2 regions of the Plantibacter sp. Mn2098 genome follow, and region 2 is predicted to be linked to the other one. Evidence: riboswitches for the same ligand, from Rfam matches in the RefSeq annotation. Region 2 holds a riboswitch; the other holds the start of a gene.
What was found. Region 2 has a riboswitch for glycine ahead of gcvT (glycine cleavage system aminomethyltransferase GcvT). Riboswitches for the same ligand answer to the same signal wherever they lie in the genome.
Positions count from the first base shown of each region.

Region 1: another riboswitch for glycine. It lies ahead of ACL9RL_RS03280 (L-serine ammonia-lyase); the one in region 2 lies ahead of gcvT (glycine cleavage system aminomethyltransferase GcvT).

Region 1 covers NZ_JBMOUH010000002.1:90,292-102,012, reverse strand. Annotated here, with positions in the region: gene ACL9RL_RS03290 (arsenic resistance protein) at 1-885, shown strand, start outside; gene ACL9RL_RS03285 (hypothetical protein) at 1,091-1,363, opposite strand; glycine riboswitch at 1,518-1,617, shown strand; glycine riboswitch at 1,618-1,720, shown strand; gene ACL9RL_RS03280 (L-serine ammonia-lyase) at 1,804-3,201, shown strand; gene ACL9RL_RS03275 (hypothetical protein) at 3,210-4,382, opposite strand; gene ACL9RL_RS03270 (hypothetical protein) at 4,693-5,052, shown strand; gene ACL9RL_RS03265 (SDR family oxidoreductase) at 5,096-5,989, opposite strand; gene ACL9RL_RS03260 (hypothetical protein) at 6,094-6,309, opposite strand; gene ACL9RL_RS03255 (DUF2795 domain-containing protein) at 6,306-6,584, opposite strand; gene ACL9RL_RS03250 (DUF1761 domain-containing protein) at 6,755-7,183, shown strand; gene ACL9RL_RS03245 (SDR family NAD(P)-dependent oxidoreductase) at 7,183-8,010, shown strand; gene ACL9RL_RS03240 (aldo/keto reductase) at 8,073-9,035, opposite strand; gene ACL9RL_RS03235 (helix-turn-helix transcriptional regulator) at 9,082-10,125, opposite strand; gene ACL9RL_RS03230 (VOC family protein) at 10,248-10,700, shown strand; gene ACL9RL_RS03225 (hypothetical protein) at 10,892-11,089, shown strand; gene ACL9RL_RS03220 (SDR family oxidoreductase) at 11,343-11,721, shown strand, end outside.
Region 2 covers NZ_JBMOUH010000003.1:212,986-224,706, forward strand. Annotated here, with positions in the region: gene nadB (L-aspartate oxidase) at 1-134, opposite strand, end outside; gene nadA (quinolinate synthase NadA) at 137-1,468, opposite strand; gene ACL9RL_RS06525 (NUDIX hydrolase) at 1,465-2,235, opposite strand; glycine riboswitch at 2,405-2,491, shown strand; glycine riboswitch at 2,493-2,599, shown strand; gene gcvT (glycine cleavage system aminomethyltransferase GcvT) at 2,657-3,772, shown strand; gene gcvH (glycine cleavage system protein GcvH) at 3,779-4,153, shown strand; gene gcvP (aminomethyl-transferring glycine dehydrogenase) at 4,153-7,095, shown strand; gene ACL9RL_RS06545 (peroxiredoxin) at 7,456-7,941, opposite strand; gene ACL9RL_RS06550 (CPBP family intramembrane glutamic endopeptidase) at 8,045-8,821, opposite strand; gene ACL9RL_RS06555 (peptide ABC transporter substrate-binding protein) at 9,176-10,786, shown strand; gene ACL9RL_RS06560 (ABC transporter permease) at 10,860-11,721, shown strand, end outside.

The DNA of each region.
Region 1 (11,721 bases), on a different contig from region 2:
CCGTCGTCCGCGCCCGGGCTCGCGGCATCGATCAATCCCGCGCTCATCCTGCTCCTGTTCGCCACGTTCCTCGGCGTGCCGCTCACGATGATCGGCCGTGCGTTCCGGGACGGGCGCTTCTTCGTCACGGTGCTGCTGGTGAACTTCGGGATCGTGCCGATCGTGGTGTTCGGACTGTCGCGCTTCGTGACCGACGACCGTGGCTTGCTCATCGGTGTCCTGCTGGTCCTGCTGACGCCGTGCGTGGACTACGTCATCGTGTTCACTGGCCTCGCCGGCGGTGCGCGGGACCGGCTGCTCGCGGCGGCGCCCGTGCTGATGCTGCTGCAGATCGTGCTGCTGCCGGGCTATCTCTGGCTGTTCGCCGGTGCCGACGCCGTCGCGCTCGTGGAGGTCGAGCCGTTTGTGGAGGCGTTCCTGCTGCTCATCGTGGTGCCGCTCGTCGCGGCTGCGATCGTGCAGGCGGTGGCCGGGCGATCCGCGATCGGTGCAGGCATCATGCGGGTGATGGAGGGCGCGATGGTGCCGATCATGATGCTGACGCTCGCGGTCGTCGTCGGGTCGCAGATCGCCGCGGTGGGTGAACAGGCGGTTGCCCTGTTGCGGGTGGTGCCGCTGTTCGTGGCGTTCCTCGTGGTGATGGTGGTCGTCGGTGCGCTCGTGTGGCGCCCGGCCCGACTCGACGCGCCGGCCGGGCGGGCACTCGTGTTCAGCGGTGCGACGCGGAACTCGCTGGTGGTGCTGCCGCTCGCGCTCTCGCTGCCGACGTCGCTCGCGATCGCTCCGCTCGCGGTGGTGACGCAGACGCTTGTGGAACTCGTCGGCATGGTGGTGCTCGTGCGGGTGGTGCCGAGGATCGTGGGCCCTTCGAGACCCGGTCGCTGAGCGTGACCCGGTCACTGAGCTTGTCGAAGTGACGACTGCGCGGGGTCGGGCCCTTCGACAAGCTCAGGGACCGGGGGTGACGACTGCGCTGGTTCGGGCCCTTCGACAGGCTCAGGGACCAAGTCCGGTCGCTGAGCGAGACCCGGTCACTGAGCTTGTCGAAGTGTCGACAGGCCCAGCGACCGGGCCGGACCGGGCCTGAGCGCTAGTGCTTGTGGTGCCCGTGATGCGGGATCTGGCTCTCGTCTGGACCGGGGTTCGTGATCGTCGCGGTCTCCTCGGCCTCCGCGTCGTCGATCGCTTCGTCGTGCGGGCCGGGGTTGTTGATGCTCGGGTTGGCGAGCGCCGCCTCGTCGACGGCTTCGTCGTGCGGGCCGGGGTTGTTGATGCTCGCGTTCGTGAGCACCGCCTCGTCGACGGCTTCGTCGTGCGGACCAGGGTTGTTGATGTCTGCGTTCTCGAGGTTCTGATCGCTCATGTCGACTCCTTCGTCGCCCGCGCATCAACGTCGGCTCCAGCAGCCGCCGATCGTACGGGTCTGGCACCAGGCTAGAGCGTCGCCAGCGGGACTTCCAGGCATTCTCCGACTCTGCACGATCGTGTATCGTGCACAGCACAACATCACACGCCTTCGAGCAGCTGCGGGAGAGTTCCGTCCTGCATCATCGGGCGGGCGCCGTAGGAGCAAATCCTCCCCGGGAATCTCTCAGGCCCCTGTACCGCAGCAGCTCGGCGACTCTGGAAAGCAGTGACGATCTCGTCGCTCACCGACGGTGCAAGCGTTCTCCCGCCAGGGGATCGCGGAAACTCTCAGGTCCGATACAGAGCGGGGAGGGACTCGACCATCGGTCGCGCACCAGCGCGCCACAGCATCGGAGTTCCCATGACCAACGCACCAGCATCCCGGGTGGCGGCAGCATGACCATCAGCGTGTTCGACCTGTTCTCGGTGGGCATCGGTCCGTCGAGTTCGCACACGGTGGGGCCGATGCGCGCCGCATCCGTGTTCGTCGACGACGTCCGTGACGCTGGTGTCCTCGATGCGGTGGCCGCGCTCGACGTCGACCTGTACGGTTCGCTCGCCGCGACGGGACGTGGACACGGCACGATGACGGCTGTGCTGCTGGGGCTGGAGGGGTACCGTCCGGAGGAGATCCTGCCGGAGGAGGTCGAGGAGCGTCTCGGGGCGCTCGCCGCGACGGGGACGCTGCGGTTCGGCCGCGGTGTCTCGCTGCGCTTCGCGGTCGACGACATCGCGCTGCACCCGTTGACGGTCCTCGAACGCCACACGAACGGCATGCGGTTCGCCGTGCGGGACGCTGTGGGCGAGGTGCTCCACGAGGCGGTGTTTTACTCGGTCGGCGGCGGGTTCGTGGTGCGGGAGGACGGGACGCCCGTTGCGAGGACTGGCCCGGTCGTGCCGGACGCCGCTGTGCCACTGCCGTTCCGCACGGCGGCGGAGCTGCTCGGCCACTGCCGGGCGGAGGGTGTGCCGTTCAGCGGGGTGATGCTCCGGAACGAGCTCGTCACGCGCTCGGAGGACGAGGTGCGCAGCGGGCTCCTGCACATCCGCGACGTGATGGAGGCGTGCAAGAACTCGAGTCTGGAACGCACCGGGCCGCTGCCAGGCGGTCTCGACGTGCGGCGACGCGCGCCGGCGTGGCACACCCGCCTGCGTGCTGAGGACCCGGATCGGGATCCGAAGTTCTGGCAGGAATGGGTGAACCTCGTGGCGCTCGCCGTCAACGAGGAGAACGCGTCGGGAGGCCGGGTCGTGACGGCGCCGACGAACGGTGCGGCCGGCATCATCCCGGCGGTCATGTTCTACGCCACCCACTACGGCCCCGGCATGGATGCGGCGACGCCGGAGCAGCGGGACGAGGTCGTCGTCCGGTTCCTGCTCGCCGCCGGTGCGGTCGGCGTCCTGTACAAGGAGCAGGCATCGATCTCCGGTGCGGAGGTGGGATGCCAGGGCGAGGTCGGCTCGGCATCGTCTATGGCGGCCGCCGGACTCGCCGAAGTCCTCGGCGGGACGCCTGAGCAGGTCGAGAACGCGGCCGAGATCGCGATGGAGCACAACCTCGGGCTGACGTGCGATCCGATCGGCGGGCTCGTGCAGATCCCCTGCATCGAGCGGAACGCGATCGCCGCAGCGAAGGCGATCAACGCCGCGAAGATGGCGCTCTGGGGCGACGGCACCCATCGGGTGTCCCTCGACGAGGTCATCGTCACGATGCGCGAGACGGGCCGCGACATGTCGTCGAAGTACAAGGAGACCGCGTTGGGCGGGCTCGCGGTCAACGTCGTGGAGTGCTGACTCTGCCCTCACGGCCGGGCGATGATCGCCTCCGCAGCTGCGATTGCGGCGTCGTGCGCCGAGACGGGTGAGTCCTGCAGAGCGTTCGTCGTGACGTCGATGCCCTGACCGTTCAGGCTGAAGAGCACCTGGCACTGCTGGTCGTTGACCCCGCACCACAGGATCGCGGTGTCCGAGGACGGCAGACCGGTGAGCTGCACGGCGGCCTGCGTGCTGCCGGTCGGGATGTTCGACAGGATCTTGGGCGCGATCCACGCGCCGCCGGGCACGGCCGTGATGGTGAGGGGTGCGATCACGGCGCTCGTTCCGACCGGGCCGTACACGCAGCCGAGGGCGCCGATGTCCTGTACAGCGACCGTCTGGACCGACGGCAGTTTCTGCGGTTCCTGCGCGACGTACCCGTCACCGGCATCGCCGTTGTCGCCGCCGAGCGCCGTCGCCGCGGCGTCGGTCGGGAGGAGCGCGTCACAACTGGAGGCGACCGGCTTCGCCGACGTCGGCGGGGTCCACGCAGGTGCGGGCTCGCCGGCGGACGCGAGTCGATCGAAGAGTGAGGTGAACGCGGGTGTCGCGTGTGCGAAGGTCTCGTCCGGCGACCCGAGCGACGTCGTTGTGAGCTGTGCGCCCGGGTTGTAGATCAGGATCTGCACCCAATTCGAACCGACGAGCGCGTTTGCGCGGCAGCCGATGTCGCCGCAGGATGCGAACGCCTTGGTCGTCCCGAAGTCCCGTGTGTCGGTCGCTTCCGCATCGTCCTGCCACCCGGGGTTCCAGGTGGACGCTGCGTCCGGGAGCACCTGGACGACCATCCGCGGCGCAGGGTAGGTTTCGGTCGTGATGGTCGGGCTGAAGTTGTCCGGTTCGACCGTCCACTGGCAGACGAGGCCGCCAGCGGCGGTGACGGCGATGTCGTCGAGGCTCGCGTGGTCTGCTGTCGAGGGCCAGGTGACGAGCGTCGCCGGTGCCCGCAGTGCCTCGGCGGCGTCCGTCGTGGAGACGAGGTCGTCGCAACCGAGCGGCAGTCGGAAGGTCGGGGCGGCGAGTTCCGAACTGGTGGATTCGGTCGTCGGAGCGCTGGAGGTCGGGCTGCTCTCGGGGGTGGTCGGCGCCGTGCACGCGCTCAGCAGGACCGCGAGGACGAGCGCCCCGCCGATGCCGATGCCGCCTCGGACAGCGAGCATTCCCCTCGATCGTGCAGCCGACATCGCAACCCCTTCGCCGTGGGTGCGTGTCGCACCAGGCACAAGCTGGCAGGACGCCCGACTCCCGCGCGAGCGTCCCGAGCGCGGGACAGCGGATTCCCAGCGGGTGCGGGAGTCGCGGTCGTTTCCGCCGACCGGGACCTGTTTCCGACATCTGTCGGCATCTTGTGGTGTCGGGTGCTCGAAGGCAACCCGACCCGTACGATTGGTCCGTGCCGAGAGGCTCACGCGCACGGTTGCGGGACGCATCCCGCGGCCGAGCGCCATTCCAACGAGTGAGGAACATCCCATGGGCAGACTGATCTACGGCAGCTCCGCGCGAGAGCTGGAACTGGACGACCGCACGCTCGCCCATGTCAAGTCGATCACGGTGATGAAGCTGCGCCGCAACGAGTCCTTCACGGTGTCGTGGCAGCGCGGGGAGGACTCCGGCGGCGGTCGCGTGTCGATCTGGGTGCACCCGTCGATCTCGCTGCAGTTCGAGTTCGACGACGAGAACCGGCCCGAGCTGAATCGCGCGTGGCTCGAAGCCATGATGCAGGAGGCCAACAAGACCGGCGACCTCCGCATCGGCCCGGAGGTCGACGACGCCGCGAACGGACAGGCTGCCGCGCACACGGGTTCGATCAAGACCGTCAAGCCTCGCTGACCGTCCCCGCTTCTGCGGCTCGGTCGCTTCTGCGGCCCGCCCGCTACGGCGTCGGCGAACCGCCGTTCACGTTGAGCGTCTCTCCCGAGACATAGCTCGATTCAGCCGAGGCCAGGAACACGTAGGCAGGGGCGAGCTCGGCCGGCTGACCGGCCCGTCCGAACGGCGTCGCCTGACCGAACGCCACGATCTTCTCCTGCGGCTGCCCGTCCGACACCTGCAACGGCGTCCAGATCGGTCCGGGAGCCACGGCGTTCACCCGGATGCCACGCTCGGCGAGCTGCTGCGCGAGTGACTTCGTGAAAGCGTTGATCGCCGCCTTCGTCGAGGCGTAGTCCACGAGGATCGGTGACGGATTGTAGGCCTGGATCGATGTTGTGTTGATGATCGTCGACCCGGGGCCGAGGTGCGGCAGCGCCGCTTTTGTGATCCAGAACATCGCGAAGACGTTTGTGCGGTACGTCTGCTCGAACTGCTCGTCGGACAGGTCCTCCAGCCGTTCGGAGTACACCTGCTTGCCGGCGTTGTTGACGAGCAGGTCGAGTCCGTCCAGCCCGTGCACCGCCTCGTGGACGAGTCGCCGGCAGAACTCCGGATCACTGATGTCGCCCGGTATCCCGATCGCCTTCCCGCCCGCAGCTTCGATGAGCGCGATGATCCGCTCGGCGTCCTCCTGCTCGGCCGGGAGGTAGGAGAGCGCGACGTCCGCCCCCTCCCGCCCGAACGCGAGCGCCGTGGCCGCCCCGATGCCGGAGTCCGCTCCCGTGACGAGCGCCTTCCGTCCGAGCAGTCTGCCCGTGCCGCGGTAGCTGTGCTCGCCGAGGTCGGCCCGTGGCTCCAGGTCCGCGTCGAGTCCCGGCTCCGGCTGGTGCTGCTCAGGCGGTGCGATCCGCTGGTAGCGCTTGGTCGGGTCGTCGAAGCTGTACTGGTCGATCACCATGTGATGGGCTGCTCCTCAGGGTCGTCGCGGCACCGGTGCGGGCCGCGTCAACCGAGGCTACGAGCGCGAGCGGCGGATGGGCGAGGGGTTGACAGCACACGTCAGTCGTTGCCGTAGAGCCGCGTGAGCGCGCGGTCGAGGGTGGGGAACACCCCGAGGTGCGCGTCGAGTCCGTCATGCACGTGGAAGCCGTCTGCGTCCTGGGTGACGACGCCCGCGACGTGGTCGGTGCCGGTGAAGCGGACCTCCCAGAGACCGGTGGAGGACGGGACGACGTCGAACCCGAATTCCTCGGGACCCGGGTGCCGCGTGGTCATGGCGGGCCGCCGACCGAACGGTTCCGATGGGCGGCCTCGATGGCGCGCAGGACGTGGAACGTCCCCTCGTAACTGTGCTCGGGCAGGGTGCGGAGCGAGTCGACGTCCGCTTGCGGGAGGCGGTCCTCTGCGGCGATGCGGAGGAGGTCCTCCCGCGTCGCAGGGTAGTCGATCGTACGGAGCGACGCGGCGAGTGCCGCGTCGACGCCGACGTCGAGTTCAACGTGCCCCGGTGCATCGGCAGCACCGGGAAATATGTTGGTGTCGGGGGACATGCCGCAAGTCTCGGATCAGGCGGCAGCGCGCGCCAGGTCTTGATTTTTCCTGCAGGTGGTGGATGGGTGCCGACCGAGCGTGCAGCGAACGGGGATTCCCCCTGCCATCGGCGCCGCCACGACGATACACTCGGACGCCCGCACCAGTTGCGGCGTCGAAAGGACCGGTCATGCTGGAGATCAACTACTGGACCGTACTGCTCGCGACCGCGTCGAGCATGGTCGTCGGATCGATCTGGTACACGCCGAAGGTGTTCGGCAACTACTGGATGAAGGCCGCGAACGTCACCCCGTCCGGCGACGCGAAGGACGCGATCCGTCCGATCCTCGTGACCGTCGTGGTGAGTTTCGTGACCGCGTGGGTGCTCTCGGCCGCCGTGTTCGTGGCGTGGAGCTTCTTCGGCGGCAGCTTCCTCGCCATCGCGCTCCTCACCGGCCTCGCCCTCTGGGCGGGATTCACCGCAGCGCGCTTCATCACCCACGACGCGTTCGACGGGAGACCGACGGGCCTGACGGTGCTGAACGTGGCGCACGAGTTCGTGACGATCATGATCATGGCGGTCATCATCGGCGTGTGGCCGCCGGCCGGATCCGTCTGATGGTCGGACGCACGATCGTCGTCACCGGGGCGAGCGACGGCATCGGCGCCGCCGCAGCTCGATCATTCCGGACGGCTGGCGAGCACGTCGTCGTCGTGGGGCGTTCACCCGCGAAGACACAGGCCGTCGCGGAGGAGATCGGTGCGGACTTCCTGCTCGCCGACTTCGCGGAGCTGGCCCAGGTCCGACGCCTCGCGGACGAGCTGCGCGAGCGGTACGACCGCATCGACGTCCTCGCCAACAACGCCGGCGGCATCTTCGGGGCCAGGACGACGACTCAGGACGGCCACGAGCAGACCTTCCAGGTGAACTACCTCGCGCCGTACTTCCTCACGACGCTCCTGCTGGATCGGCTGATCGCCTCCGAGGCGACCGTCATCAACACCTCGAGCGCCGCGAGTCGACTGTTCTCGAAGCTCGACATCACCGACCTCGACGCCGAACGGTCGTACCGGGCGACGAAGGCCTACGGCAACGCGAAGCTCGCGCAGGTGCTGTTCACGCGCGAACTGCAGCGCCGGCACGGGGCCGACGGGATCTCCGCAGCGGCGTTCCACCCCGGCGTCATCGCGACGAACTTCTCGAACTCGCCGGACGGCGCGATGCGGCTCATGTACGGGACCGCACTCGGCAGGCGGCTGATGACGACGCCCGTGGAGGGCGCCGACACACTGTTCTGGCTCGCCGAGACGCAGCCGGGCATCGACTGGACGCCTGGCGAGTACTACGCGAAGCGGGCCGTCGCACGATCCGGCCGGCAGGCATCGGACCAGGCGCTCGCTCGTGAACTGTGGGATCGCAGCGCGGAGATGCTCTCCGGCCACTGAGCGCTGCTGCCGCTGGCCACTGAGCGCTGCTGCCGCCGGGCACTGAGCGCTGCTGCCGTTGGTCACTCCGTGACGGGGCGTGGCCCTGCGACGAAGCGTGCGCCGAACCCGCCGGTCGGCAGGACCTCCGCGATGCGTGCCAGGTCGGCCGCGTCGAGCGTGACGTCCAGCGCCCCGAGGTTCTCCTCGACGCGGCGGGCCGAGCGTGTGCCGGGGATCGGGACGATGTGCTCGCCCCGCGCAAGGAGCCAGGCGAGTGCGAGCTGCGCGACGGTCGCGCCCTTCGACGCCGCCAGATCGGTCAGCTGCGCGGTCGCGGCGACGTTCTTCTCGAAGTTCCCCGGCTGCCAGCGCGCGTCCCTGCGGCGCAGGTCGTCCTCGTCGTAGTCCGCGGCCGGTTTCGCGGTGCCGGTCAGGAATCCGCGGCCGAGCGGGGAGTACGGGACGAACCCGATGCCCAGCTCGTCGAGCGTCGGGAGCACCTGCTCCACATCGCGCTCGAACAGCGAATACTCGCTCTGCAGCACCGAAACCGGCTGCACCGCGTGTGCGCGCCGGACGGTCTCGGCATCCGCCTCGCTCAGCCCGAAATACCTCACCAGACCGGCATCGATGAGTTCCTTCACCGTGCCGGCGACGTCCTCGATCGGCACCTCAGGGTCCACACGGTGCTGGTACAGCACGTCGATGTGGTCGACTCCGAGGAGGCGGAGACTCTTCGCGGCGACCTCGCGGATGTGCTCCGGTCGGCTGTCCCTGCCGTAGTCGGGGGTGAAGCCGAACTTCGTCGCGAGCACGATCTCGTCGCGGAAGCTCCGCACCGCTCGTCCGACGATCTGCTCGTTCTCACCCCAGCCGTAGAGTTCCGCCGTGTCGAAGAACGTCACGCCGAGCTCATGCGCCCGGTGGATCGCGGCGATGCCCGCCTGCTCGTCGCCCGGTCCGTAGGCGACGGAGATGCCCATCGCGCCGTATCCCAGTGCTGAGACCTCGAGGCCCTGCCGGCCCAGTGTGCGATGCTGCATGGTGTTTCCTCCGACCTGAATCCACCCGAGTGGGCGCAGAACCAATCTATGCCTGCGCCGCCCTGCGTGCCGTCGCGATGTTGCGCTCGCCGAGCCTGGCGAACGCCTCGGCGAGTGCCGGCGGGCCGACCACGTCGATTTCGGTGTCGAAGCGGCCGAGGGACGCGGCGAGGGCAGCCCAGGACCAGGAGCCGACCGTGTAGCGGCATCGATCGGCGCCGGCCTCCTCGACGATGCCGTCGCCGGCGAAGGGGAGCACAGCGCTCGCCGGCTGATGCAGGATGACGGTGCCGGTGCACGGCCAGGCGTCCACCCGGTCGGATCCCTTGAACCGGGCGGAGACGTACGCCCGCGCGTCGCCGCCCGGGATCTCCCGCGGCACGAATCTGGGGCCGCTCGGGGTCCGCGGGCTGATGCGGTCCGCACGGAAGATCCGCCACGCGTCACGGTCGAGATCCCAGGCGAGGAGGAACCAGCGGCCCTGGGAGGTGATGAGGTGGTGCGGCTCGACACGGCGGGGCGGGACTGGGTCGGCTGCGCCGGGTGTGGTGCGTGCGGCATCCGGGGCGCGGCCCTCGCCGGTGCTGCCTGCGTCGATGCGGCGGCTCGCATAGTCGAATCGGAGCACCTCATGGGCACGAACGGCGGCCGACAGCGCGATGAGCACCTCGGGTGGGACGGACGTTGCCTGGGCGTCGCCCGGGCGGGGGACCGCATCGAATTCGAGGATGTCGAGACGATGCTGCAACCGGGACGGCATCACCTGTCGAACCGTGGTGAGTGCACGCAGGGCTGCCTCCTCGATACCGGCACCCGTGACGGTCGCCGCCTGCAGTGCGAGCGTCAGCGCGACGACCTGTTCGTCGTCGAACAGCAGCGGGGGCAACTCATTGCCGGCGTCCAACCGGTACCCGCCGTCCGGCCCCATCGTCGCCTCGACGCGGTACCCCATCTCCCGGAGACGGTCGACGTCGCGCCGGACCGTGCGATGGCTGATCTCCAGCCGCTCGGCGAGGAGGGCGCCCGGCCAGTCCCGTCTGGTCTGCAGGAGCGACAACAGCGTGAGCAGCCGGGAGGTCGTTGTCGTCATGCCGCCAGAATACGTCGAATGGAGGACCGAAACTGTCCTAGACGGGTGTTTGAGTGGGTGTTGTCGGGAATCAGCCCGGCACGTGCACCATCTCTCACATCTCTCAGCACCGAGGAGCAGTCATGACCATCAAGACGACCACCCACCTCAACTTCCGCGGCGACGCCCGTGCGGCCCTGGAGTTCTACCAGTCCGTATTCGGCGGTCGGATCACCATCGCCAGTTATGGCGACTTCGGGATGCCAAAGGACGTCCCCGGCGCCGACAACGTCGTTTTCGGGCAGGTCGAGACCGACGAGGGCTTCCGCGTGATGGCCTACGACATCCCGGGGCCGGCCGGCGAATCCGCACCCGCGGCCGGTTCGACGCGTCGTGAGAACGGGACGACCGTCACGGACCAGCCGTTCTTCGTGTCCGTCCGTGGCGAGAGCCTCGACGAGGTCGAAGGGTACTGGGCGGCGCTGTCCGTCGGCGCGTCCATCGTCGAGCCGCTTGCCGCGTCCGCGTGGAGCCCCGGGTTCGGGATGCTCACCGACGGCTTCGGCGTGACCTGGATCCTGGACGTCGCGGCCTAGCCCGCGCTGCAGCCGGTCCCTGAGCTTGTCGAAGGGCCCGGTGTTGCAAGACGTCAGCCTCCCGGTCCCTGAGCTTGTCGAAGGGCGCCCTTCGACAAGCTCAGGGACCGGGCTTCGACGTGCGGAGTGGATGCCGGGCCCTTCGACAGGCTCAGGGACCGCGGGCCTCGCACGCCGCGTAGGCTGAAGCGGTGCCTGACGACTCGACCCCACGACGCGGACGCCCGGAATGGTTCGGGTGGCTGATCCTCGCTGGACTCCTCGCCGTCCTCGCGCTCGTCGCCCTGCTCATCGGCGGTCCGGAGACGCCCATCCTCTGGGGCATGGTGTCCGGCGTCCTCCTCTCGCTCGTGATCGCCGCCATGACGGCGTTCCGCTCCAAGCGCTGACACCGGGCGGAGCCCGTCCACGCCGTTCCGCAACCCCTTGAACAGGGGATGCCCCGGACGTATCGTTGGGCAACGCGGGTGGTCCTCGCCCACTCCTCGGTCTGAGCCAGGCATGGTGCCCTGGCCGAATGCATCGAAGAACCCGGGACGCCCACGGCGCGGGCGGTCAGGTCAGGGCGGCCGCCCGCGCTCCTTCCCCCAGGTGTCGTCGTGCGGCTTCTGTCGATGGGCGGTGGCATGCCAGGATGAGCGCATGAGTGCGAAACGAGTTCTGTTCCTGGGCGGCAGCGGCGTCATCAGTTCGGCGTGTGTGACGCGTGCGGTCGCGGCCGGGCATGAGGTGACGGTCCTCAATCGCGGGCGGTCCACATCGCGAGCCCTGCCGGACGGCGTCGAGGCGCTACAGGCGGATGTCGCCGACCAGGCGGCCGTCACCGGTGTGCTCGGCGGCCGGGACTTCGACGTCGTCGCACAGTTCCTCGCGTTCACGCCGGACCAGGTCCAGGCGGACGTCGCCCGGTTCAGCGGGCACACCGGCCAGTACGTCTTCATCAGCTCGGCGTCCGCGTATCAGACGCCTCCCGCCCGGATCCCCGTCATCGAGTCGACCCCGCTGCGCAACCCGGAGTGGC
Region 2 (11,721 bases):
CCACCCTGCGCGTAACGCGTGTTGCTCTGCCCCAGCACGTCCTTCGTGACGAGGACGACCTCGTGCTCATCGCTCGCGTGGATGGCGGTGACGAGCCCGGCGATGCCGCTGCCCACCACCACGACCCTGGTCACGGTCAGACCTCGACCGTCTGAGCCGGCGCGACGGTGGTTGCCTGAGCCGCGACGGGCGGCTTCGCGGCCAGCATCCGTTCGAGGGCGAGCCGTGCGGGGACGGCGACGTCGTCTGAGACGGTGATCCGGTTGATGACCTCGCCTGCGACGAGCCCTTCGAGCACCCAGGCGAGGTAGCCCGGGTGGATGCGGTACATCGTGGAGCACGGGCAGATGACGTCGTCGAGGCAGAAGATCGTGTGCTGCGGGTACTGCGCGGCGAGGCGCTGCACCATGTTGATCTCCGTGCCGATCGCGAAGGTCGTGCCCGCCGGGGCCGCCTCGATCGCCTTCTGGATGTAGTCAGTCGAACCGGCCTCGTCCGCGGCGTCGACGACGGGCATCGGGCACTCGGGGTGCACGATGACGCGGACGCCGGGGTGGGCTGCGCGCGCGCGATCGATCTGGTCGACCGTGAACCGCTTGTGCACGGAGCAGAAGCCGTGCCACAGGATGACCTCCGCTTCCTGCAACCCCTGCGCGTCGTTGCCGCCGAGCGCCTTGTTCGGGTTCCACATGGGCATGTGCTCGAGTGGCACACCGAGCTTCTTGGCCGTGTTGCGGCCGAGGTGCTGGTCGGGGAAGAAGAGGACGCGCTGACCGCGCTCGAAGGCCCACTTGAGCACTGTCTCGGCGTTGGACGAGGTGCAGACGATGCCGCCGTGGCGACCGCAGAAGCCCTTGAGCGCCGCGGACGAGTTCATGTAGGTGACGGGGATGACGGGCACGCGGCCATCCGCATCGGGCTCGGTTCCGTAGAGGGCTTCGAGCTGCTCCCAGGCCTCCTCGACCTGGTCGATGTTCGCCATGTCCGCCATCGAGCACCCGGCGGCCAGGTTCGGCAGGATGACCGCCTGCTCCGGACCGGAGAGGAGGTCGGCCGTCTCCGCCATGAAGTGGACACCGCAGAAGACGATCGCCTCCGCCTCGGTTCGGGCCTTCGCCGCGTTCGCGAGCTGGAACGAATCGCCCACGTAGTCAGCGTGCTGCACGACCTCGTCGCGCTGGTAGAAGTGCCCGAGGATCACAACGCGATCGCCGAGCGTCTCCTTCGCAGCCACGATCCGCCGGTGCAGGTCCGCCTGATCAGCATCGCGGTAGGAGGCGGGCAGCTGGCCCTGACGGGGGGAACCCGTTGGGATGACATCGCCCATCGACGCGCCCGGACCGTAGCTCGGGGGAGTGAGGTCGAAGACCCACGGGCCGGAGGCGAGCTCCGGCGCACAGGTGGAACCTGCGGTCTGGCCGTTCGCGATCTCCTGGATCATGGCGTCGACGGAAGCGGTGAGGGTCATGAGAGCTCCTGCATGCGTGCTGGTGGTGCGGTTTCGGTGGGGTCTGCACCGGCGAGCGGGCCGTGGTCGGCGTACTCGGAGGAGCGGTTGAAGCGGTAGAGCCTCGCCGGACGGTGCCGGCCGCCGGTGCGGAGCTCGTCGGTTGCGACGACCTGCCCGGACGACTCGATCTGCCGGCGGAAGTTGGCCGGGTCGAGTTGCTTCTGGAGGACGGCCTCGTGGACCTCGCGCAGTTCTGTGAGCGTGAACGTCTCACCGAGGAAGGCGTGGGCGATGTGGCTGTACTCGAGTTTGCTGCGGAGCCGCCACAGCGCGTACTCCACGATGAGTTCGTGGTCGAAGGCGAGCCGCGGGAGCGCATCGGTGCGGAACCAGCGGACGTTCTGCCCGACGAGCGTGCGCTTGGCCTCCTCTGAGCCGACGAGCGCCCAGTAGACGATCGAGACGACACGTTCGTCCGGCGAGCGGTCGATGTCGCCGAACGCGTAGAGCTGTTCGAGGTAGCGGGGGCGCAGCGATGTCGTCACTTCGAGTGTGCGCCGTGCCGCGTCCGCGAGGGACTCCTCCGCGCCGAGCGGGCCGCCTGGCAACGCCCACAGCCCGTCGTACGGTTCGCGGATGCGGCGGACGAGCGGGATCCAGATGGCCGGGGTCGGATCCGTCGCACCGAAGCCGTCATCGGTGCGGAGCGTGAAGATGACGGTGGACACGGCCAGCTTGACGCTCGCCGCGTCCGCGAGGCCCTGATCTGCTGCGCTCTCACCCATCGTGTGCTCCCGGTGGCTCGGGCGATGTCGATCCAACGACATCGCGATCAACTAAGAGTATGTCTGACTCTTACTGTTCCGAGCCTTAGTGTACACCTGACCAGAACACCGACTCCCGCAAGCGCGGCGAACCACGATATGCTGGGCGCGCAAACGAATATCGGGCCGCAAACACGATGCGGGAGAGCCGGTTCACCCGGCACCGAAGGAGCAAGCCTCCCCGCCAATCTCTCAGGTCCTGTACCGCATCGAACTGGCCACTCTGGAAAGCAGCGTCACCATCCTGTGGCGCTCGCCGACGGTGAAAGCAGCACGGACGTCGATCCGTCGCTCGCGAAACTCTCAGGCCAATGACAGAGGGGGAGTTCCCAACGGGCGCGCTTGTCGTACCCGAAGCGCACCACGCGACCCCGGAGAACTCGTGACCGATCTCGAACGAACCAGTCCTTTGCACCCCGTCCATGAAGCCGCAGGCGCGAGCTTCACGGACTTCGCCGGCTGGCAGATGCCCGTCCGCTACTCCAGCGACCTCGCAGAGCACCACGCCGTCCGCACGGCCGCCGGCATCTTCGACCTCTCGCACATGGCCGAGATCCTCGTCGCCGGGCCGGACGCCGCTGCATTCCTCGACACGGCGCTCGCCGGCAAGCTGTCCGCCATCGCGCTGTGGCAGGCCAAATACTCGCTCATCCTCAACGAGCAGGGCGGCATCGTCGATGACATCGTGGTGTACCGACTCGCCGACGAGCGATTCCTCGTCATCGCGAACGCCGGCAACCGGGAGGCCGCGTTCCGAGCGCTCAGCGAGCGTGCTGCCGGATTCGACGTGACCGTCGAGGACCAGAGCGACGCGACTGCGCTCATCGCCGTCCAGGGACCCGCATCGCGCGCCATCCTCGAATCGGTCGCAGCGATCACGGATCTCGGCACGCCGCTCGCAGAGCTCGGCTACTACCGCTGCACCGATGCGCTCTTCGAGGGCCTCCCGCTGCTCGTCGCCCGCACCGGGTACACGGGCGAGGACGGCTTCGAACTGTATGTGCAGGCCGACGCCGCCGAACGGCTCTGGCGCGCGATCGAAGCGGTGGGCGCATCCCACGGCCTCGTCCCCGCCGGGCTCGCGAGCCGTGACACGCTGCGCCTCGAAGCAGGCATGCCGCTCTACGGCCACGAACTCGGCACGGGTACGTTCCCCGTGCAAGCAGGGCTCGGCCGCGTCGTCGCATTGAGCAAGCCCGGCGCATTCGTCGGCCGTGCAGCCGTCGAAGCCGGACCTCCCGCGGATGCGCCCGTGCTCGTCGCCCTCGTCTCCGAAGGGCGTCGTGCGGGCCGGGCAGGCTACGCCGTGTTCGACGGCGACGTCGAGGTCGGCGAGGTCACGAGCGGTGCGCTCTCACCCACCCTCGGCCACCCCATCGCGATGGCCTACGTCCACCCCGACCAGTCCGCCACTGGAACGGTCCTCACCATCGACGTCCGCGGTACGAAGATCCCCGCGACCGTCACCACGCTGCCCTTCTACACGAGAGAGAAGTAACCCGACATGGCCGACAAGACCGAACTCAAGTACACCGCCGAGCACGAGTGGATCCGCGTCGAGGGCGACCTCGCCGTCATCGGCATCACCGACTACGCAGCCGAGAAGCTCGGCGACGTCGTCTACGTCGACCTGCCGGCTGTGGGCGGTGAGATCACCGGCGGTTCCATCGTCGGCGAGATCGAGTCCACGAAGTCGGTCGGCGAGCTGTTCGCGCCCATCGACGGCACGGTCGTCGAGGTCAATGACGCCGTGATCGACGACCCGTCGATCGTGAACGCAGACCCGTTCGGCACCGGATGGCTCATCTCGGTGCGCTTCGCGGAGCTGCCGACGACCCTCCTCAGCTGGGACGAGTACGCAGCAGTGGTGGGCGAGTAATGGCGGAACGCTTCTCCACGCGCCACATCGGGACCGATGCCGACGCGCAGGCGACGATGCTCTCGGCCATCGGTTACGACTCCGTCGACGCGCTGCTCGACGCCGCCGTGCCGGACGCCATCAAGGCCGACCAGCTCGCCTCGTCGAGCATCCCGGACGCGATCGGCGAGCGCGCCGCGCTGGCCGAGCTGCGAGCCATCGCCGCGCGCAACACGGTCAACCGCAGCCTCATCGGCCTCGGTTACTACGACACGATCACGCCGGCGGTCATCAAGCGGAACGTGCTCGAGAACCCGTCCTGGTACACGGCGTACACGCCCTACCAGCCGGAGATCTCGCAGGGCCGCCTCGAAGCCCTCATCAACTTCCAGACGATGGTCTCCGACCTCACGGGGCTCGACACGGCCAACGCGTCCATGCTCGACGAGAGCACGGCCGTCGTCGAGGGCATGCTTCTCGCCCGCCGCGGTTCGAAGTCCGCATCGCACACCTTCATCGTGGACGCCGACGCGTTCCCGCAGACGAAGGCGCTCCTCGCGAACCGCGCAGAGGCCGTCGGCATCGAGCTCGTCGAGATCGATCTCTCCGCCGCCGCCATCGCCGGTGACGCGCTCCCAGACGCGTTCGGCGTCTTCGTGCAGTACCCGGGCGCGAGCGGCCGGATCTGGAACCCGGCCGCGGTCATCGCCGAGGTCAAGGGGCGGGGCGGCCTCGCGGTCGTCGCAGCCGACCTGCTGGCACTCGCGCTCATCTCCTCGCCGGGTTCGCTCGGGGCGGACATCGCCGTGGGCACCACCCAGCGTTTCGGCGTGCCCATGGGCTTCGGCGGACCGCACGCCGGCTACATGGCCGTCCGCAAGGGCCTCGAACGTCAGCTCCCCGGCCGCCTCGTCGGCGTGAGCCAGGACGCAGCGGGCCACCCCGCGTACCGGCTCACGCTCCAGACGCGCGAGCAGCACATCCGCCGCGAGAAGGCGACGAGCAACATCTGCACGGCGCAGGTCCTCCTCGCCGTGATGGCCGCGATGTACGCGGTCTACCACGGCCCGGCGGGCATCCGCCGGATCGCGCAGTCGGTGCATGCGACGGCCGTTCGCGCCGCGTACTCGCTCCGCACCGCTGGCGCGGACGTCGTGTCCGAGCACTACTTCGACACGCTCCTCGTGCGTGTGCCCGATGCTGCGGCCGTCGTCGCATCGGCCCACGCACGCGGCATCCTGCTGCGCGCCGTGGACGAGACGACCGTGTCGCTCAGCTTCGACCAGGTCACGGCCGACGACCTCGATCACGGCTCCACCCTCGTCCGTGAGCTCACCGAGCTCCTCGGCACGGGAACGCGTGTCGAGGTCGAAGCTCCGGCATCGATCTTCGCCGAGCAGGGCGCCTCCTTCTTCGCGTTCGCTCCGGCCGGCGCGGCAGAGTTCCCGGAGGACCTCCGCCGCGAGACCGAGTACCTCACCCACCCCGTCTTCAACACGCACCACTCCGAGACGGCCATGATGCGGTACCTCAAGCAGCTCGCCGACCGCGACTACGCGCTCGACCGCGGCATGATCCCGCTCGGCTCCTGCACGATGAAGCTCAACGCCGCCACCGAGATGGAAGCCGTCACCTGGCCCGAGTTCGCAGGCCTCCACCCCTTCGCGCCGCGCGAGGACGTCGAGGGCTCGCTCCAGCTCATCGACCAGCTCGAGACGTGGCTCGCCGAGGTGACCGGCTACGACTCCGTGTCCCTGCAGCCGAACGCGGGCAGCCAGGGCGAGCTGGCCGGCCTCCTCGCCATCCGCGGGTACCACCGCGCGAACGGCGACCTCGACCGCACCGTCTGCCTCATCCCGTCGAGCGCTCACGGCACGAACGCGGCATCGGCCGTCCTCGCGGGCATGAAGGTCGTCGTCGTCGCGTGCGACGAACTCGGCAACGTCGACCTCGACGACCTCCGCGCCAAGGTCGAGGCCAACGCCGATGTCCTCGCAGCGCTGATGATCACCTACCCGTCCACGCACGGCGTGTACGAGCACGAGGTCAAGGACATCACGAAGGCCGTGCACGACGCCGGCGGCCAGGTTTACGTGGACGGTGCGAACCTCAACGCGCTCCTCGGCTACGCCCGCTTCGGCGACTTCGGCGGCGACGTCTCGCACCTCAACCTGCACAAGACGTTCTGCATCCCGCACGGCGGTGGCGGCCCAGGTGTCGGCCCCGTCGCCGCGAAGGCGCACCTCGCCCCGTTCCTGCCTGGGCACCCGCTCGCGCAGCGCGACGAGCACGCGCTCCTCGGCGGCGGCACGGTCGTCCACGCCGGCGGACCGGTCTCGGCTGCGCCGTACGGCAGCCCGAGCATCCTCCCGATCTCGTGGGCCTACGTCCGCATGATGGGATCCGCAGGCCTGCGCGAAGCGACCGGTTCCGCGGTCCTCGCGGCGAACTACATCGCGACCCGGCTCCAGGAGCATTACCCCGTGCTCTACACGGGTGAGAACGCGCTCGTCGCGCACGAGTGCATCCTCGACCTGCGTCCGCTCAAGGAAGCCACCGGCATCACGAACGACGATGTCGCGAAGCGCCTCGTCGACTACGGCTTCCACGCGCCCACGATGTCGTTCCCGGTCGCCGGCACGCTCATGGTGGAGCCGACGGAGAGCGAGGACCTGGCCGAGATCGACCGCTTCATCGACGCGATGATCGCGATCAAGGCAGAGGCCGACGCCGTTGCCGCGGGGGAGTGGCCTGCGGACGACAACCCGCTCGTCAACGCCCCGCACACCGCCCAGTCGGTCATCGAGGGCGAGTGGGCGCACGCCTACACGCGCGAACAGGCCGTCTACCCGGTGCACACGCTCGTGCGGACGAAGTACTGGCCGCCCGTGCGTCGCATCGACCAGGCCTACGGCGACCGCAACCTCGTGTGCGCGTGCCCGCCGCCCGAGGCCTTCGAGTAGGCAGCGCCTCCCGCCGGCGCGCTCGCCTCGCCCGGGCGCGCTCGCCTCGTGCATGCCGCGTGCTGGCGTGTGTCGCGCATCGCACCCCGCGGGTCAGTCCAGAATTCCGGACTTCCTGCGACAGAAGTGGCTCCTGAGGACGTTTTCGTCCTCCGGAGCCACTTTTTGCGTCCACACTTCCGGAATTCCGAGCATCCCTCGCACCTTGGGCCCTGCAGAATTCAGGAACTCTGACGGAATTCAGGACGATTCCGCAGCAAATCCGCCTCGATCGTCCTGAATCGCGCAAATGTTCCTGAATTGTGGAAGAGAAGTGCGGGGCGAGGCGGGAGGTGGCGGAGGGAGGCGGCGGGGCGAGGGCTAGGCGGTGGGGAGGAGCTCGAGCTGCTTGCGGATCTCGTCGGCGCTGCGGAAGGTCGCCCCGACGAGGGCGACGTGCTTCCAGCGGATGACGCCGGCGGCATCGATCACGAACACCGAACGCCGCAGGCCGAGACCTGGCATGCCGACACCGTACGCATCGACGACCGCGCCACCGACATCGGCGAGCAGCGGGAAGCCGAGACGCTCCTTGCGTGCGAAATGCTCATGGCTGTCGACATCCTGCAAGCTGATGCCCCAGACCGTCGCACCGAGGCCGGCGAACGATCCGAGCTCCGACTGGTACGAGCACAGCTGCGCGGTGCAGACCGCCGTCTCGTCGCCGGGGTAGAAGACGAGCACAACCGGATGTCCGAGCTCGGCCGCCAAGGAGAAGTCCTGCCGTTCGGCATCGGCTCCATTGACGGTGACGCCTGGGAGGGTGAACTCGGGCGCGGCATCGCCGACCTGTGCTTTTTTGGCCATGCTCAGACTGTACGCCCGGTCGGATCGCACACCGCCCCGAAGCGGCCAAGACTCAGGGAACGGACTCGGGAACAGTCTTGGGCAGCAGGCTCCGAGAACGGAATCAGGACTTCGCCGCGAAGATCGCCGGCCACCACGCCACCGCCAGCGGGTACCCGACGAACGAGACGATGTCGATGATCGCATGGGCGATCACGAGCGGCATCACCCGGCCCCAACGCTTGTAGCACCACCCGAACACGATGCCCATCGCCACGTTCCCGAAGAACGGCCCAACTCCCTGATACAGGTGGTAGCTGCCGCGCAGCACACTCGTCGACAGGATGATGGTCCACCAGCCCCACCCGATCTCCCGCAGGCGCGTGAAGAGGTAGCCGACGACGATGACCTCCTCCTGGAGGCCTGCCCGGATGGCGGAGAACACGAGGATGGGGATCGTCCACCAGTAGCTGGGGTCGGGGAAGGTGCTGACGGCGACCGTCGCCCCGAGCGCCCGGCCGAGTGCGTAGACGCCGATGCCGGGGATGCCGATGACGAGGAACAGGACGGCGCCGCGACCGAGGTCCCGCCACGGCGAGCGGAGGTCGAGTCCGAGCCTCGCGAATCCCGTGCGGCCAGGCTGCCAGAGGAGATAGACCACGAGCGCCACGGGCATCAGCTGGAAGAACGGCCCGAGGAACTGATAGCTGAAGTCCAGCCACTGCCTCGTCGACTCCGACTGGTTGAGCCCGGTGGACTGATCCGAGAGCGGAACGTCCTTCGTCGAGATGTTGATGAAGCTGATGAGCGAGTACACGGCCGATGCGCCGAGGCTGAGACCCAGGACGATCGCGATCTCCCACCACCGTCTCCGGTTGTCTCCAATGGGGGAGGGGAGCAGCCCTGGCGTTGGCGTCGAAGACGGGATCGGTGAGGTCACTGCACCATTCTCGCCCTACCAGATGAGAGCTGCACGATGGGCGCGAAGCACCCCGCGATGGATACGATCCATATAACCCGACAGCAGGCGTTTGCAGCACTCTTGCGAAGCGCGTCGATCTGTTGCGTCGCGAGCGGGATTTCTGCACGGAAACCCCGCTCCAAGCAAGATTTCGTCGGTTCGGTTACCGCTATGTAACGTTTCCGGCGTGAGTTTGCTCTTCGCCCTTCCAGTTCTTATCGTCAGAGTATTCAAGAAGCGGACTCAGCGCGCACAACGCGCAGTTTTCGCTTGCCCTTTCCAAGAGGAGGAACTGTGAAGTTCAGTCGGTTCGGCATCGCCACCGCAGTCATCGCAGTTGGGGCTCTCGCCCTCACCGGTTGTTCCGGTGGAGGATCAGGTTCTGAGAGCACCAGCAGCGCGAAGTCCATCATCACCACGAACGGCTCCGAGCCGGAGAGTGGCCTCATCCCGAGCGACACCAACGAGGTCGGCGGCGGCAAGATCATCGACGAGATCTTCGCAGGTCTCCGCTACTACGGTGCTGACGGCAAGCCCGTCAACGACGTCGCGCAGTCGATCGACACGACCGACTCCACCAACTTCACGATCAAGATCAAGACCGGCGAGAAGTTCACCAACGGTGAGGACGTCACGTCGGAGTCGTTCGTCAAGGCTTGGCAGGACGCTGTTGTCAACAAGCGCAAGAACGCATCCTTCTTCTCGGACATCGAAGGCTTCAACGAGGACGGCACGCCCCTCACGGGTCTCAACGTCGTCGACGACAGCACCTTCACGGTCAAGCTGACCTCGGCTGTCTCCGACTTCCCGCTGCGCCTGGGCTACTCGGCCTTCTACCCGCTGCCCGCCTCGGCGTTCGACGCGAGCGGTAAGGTCACCGACGCCTTCGGCCAGAACCCGATCGGCAACGGCCCGTACAAGCTGGCGGACGACAAGGCCTGGAAGCACAACGAGTCCATCGCCCTCGTCAAGAACGACGACTACAAGGGTGGCCGTGAGGCGAAGAACGGTGGTCTCACGATCACGTTCTACAAGGACCTCGACGGTGCGTACTCCGACCTCCTGGCCGGAAACCTGGACGTGCTCGACCAGATCCCGACCTCGGCTGCTTCGACGTTCCAGAAGGACCTCGGCGACCGCGCTGTCAACCAGCCCGCCGCGATCTTCCAGTCCTTCACGATCCCGTCTCGCCTGCCGCACTTCAGCGGCCAGGAAGGCCAGCTGCGTCGCGAGGCGATCTCCTACGCGATCAACCGCGACGAGATCACCAAGGTGATCTTCAACGGCACCCGCACGCCGGCCACCGACTTCACCTCCCCGGTGATCGACGGCTACTCGAAGGACATCGAGGGCAGCGATGTCCTGAAGTACAACGAGAAGAAGGCCAAGGAACTGTGGGCTCAGGCCGACGCCATCGCGCCGTGGAGCGGCACGTTCCAGATCGCGTACAACGCTGATGGTTCGCACCAGGCATGGGTCGATGCTGTTTCCAACAGCATCAAGAACACGCTCGGCATCGACGCATCCGGTGCACCGGTCGCCGTGTTCAGCGACTTCCGCGCCAGCATCACGAGCCGCTCGATCCAGACGGCCTTCCGTTCCGGTTGGCAGGCCGACTACCCGGGTCTGTACAACTTCCTCGCACCGCTCTACGCGACGGGTGCTTCCTCGAACGACGGTGACTACTCCAGCCCCGAGTTCGACAAGCTCCTCTCAGAGGGTGCAAGCGAGGCGGACCTCGACGCAGCGAACAAGAAGTTCCAGGACGCTCAGGCGATCCTCTTCAAGGACCTTCCTGCAATCCCGCTGTGGTACCAGAACGTCAGCGGCGGCTACGCCGAAGGCGTGAAGAACGTTCAGTTCGGTTGGAACTCGGTTCCGCTCTACTACGAGATCACCAAGTAGTCTTGTAGCGGCATAGCTGGGTGGGTCCGGTAACCGGGCCCACCCAGTTCCACGAGTTCAGGAGTCCCTTACAATGGGCGGTTACATTCTTCGTCGTGTCCTTCAGGCCATCCCGGTCCTGCTCGGCACGACATTCCTCATCTATTTCATGGTCTTCGCGCTGCCCGGTGATCCCGTGCTCGCGTTGTTCGGCGACAAGACGCCGAGTGCGGCGCAGATCGCGCAGCTCCGTGAGCAGTACAACCTCGACAAGCCCTTCATCGTGCAGTATCTGCTGTACCTGGGCGGCATCTTCCACGGTGACCTCGGAACGTCCTTCTCTGGACAGCCCGTCAGCGAGATCCTCGCGCAGGCCTTCCCGGTCACCCTCCGCCTCGCAGTGCTCGCCGTCATCTTCGAGATGATCGCCGGCATCACGATCGGCCTCGTCTCCGGCTTGCGCAAGGGCGGCATCTTCGACACGTCCTTCCTGGTCGTCAGCCTCATCCTCATCTCGCTCCCCGTCTTCGTGGTCGCGTTCGTCGCCCAGTACGTGTTCGGCATCCAATTGGGGTGGTTCAGACCCACGGTCGGGGCCGGTGCCCCGATACAGGACTTGATACTGCCGGCGCTGGTGCTCGCGACGATCAGCTTCGCGCAGATCGTCCGGCTCACGCGCAGCTCGGTCATCGAGACGCAGTCTCTCGACTTCGTACGCACGGCGTACGCGAAGGGCCTCAGCAGGCGACGCATCGTGCCCGTGCACATCCTGCGGAACTCCCTCATCCCCGTGGTGACGTACCTCGCGGTCGACTTCGGCGTCCTGATCGTCGGCGCCACCGTCACGGAGGGCATCTTCAACGTGCCCGGTGTCGGACGGACCCTCTACCAGGCCATCCTGCGCGGTGAAGGACCCACGGTCGTGTCCTTCGTCACCGTCATGGTGCTGTTCTATC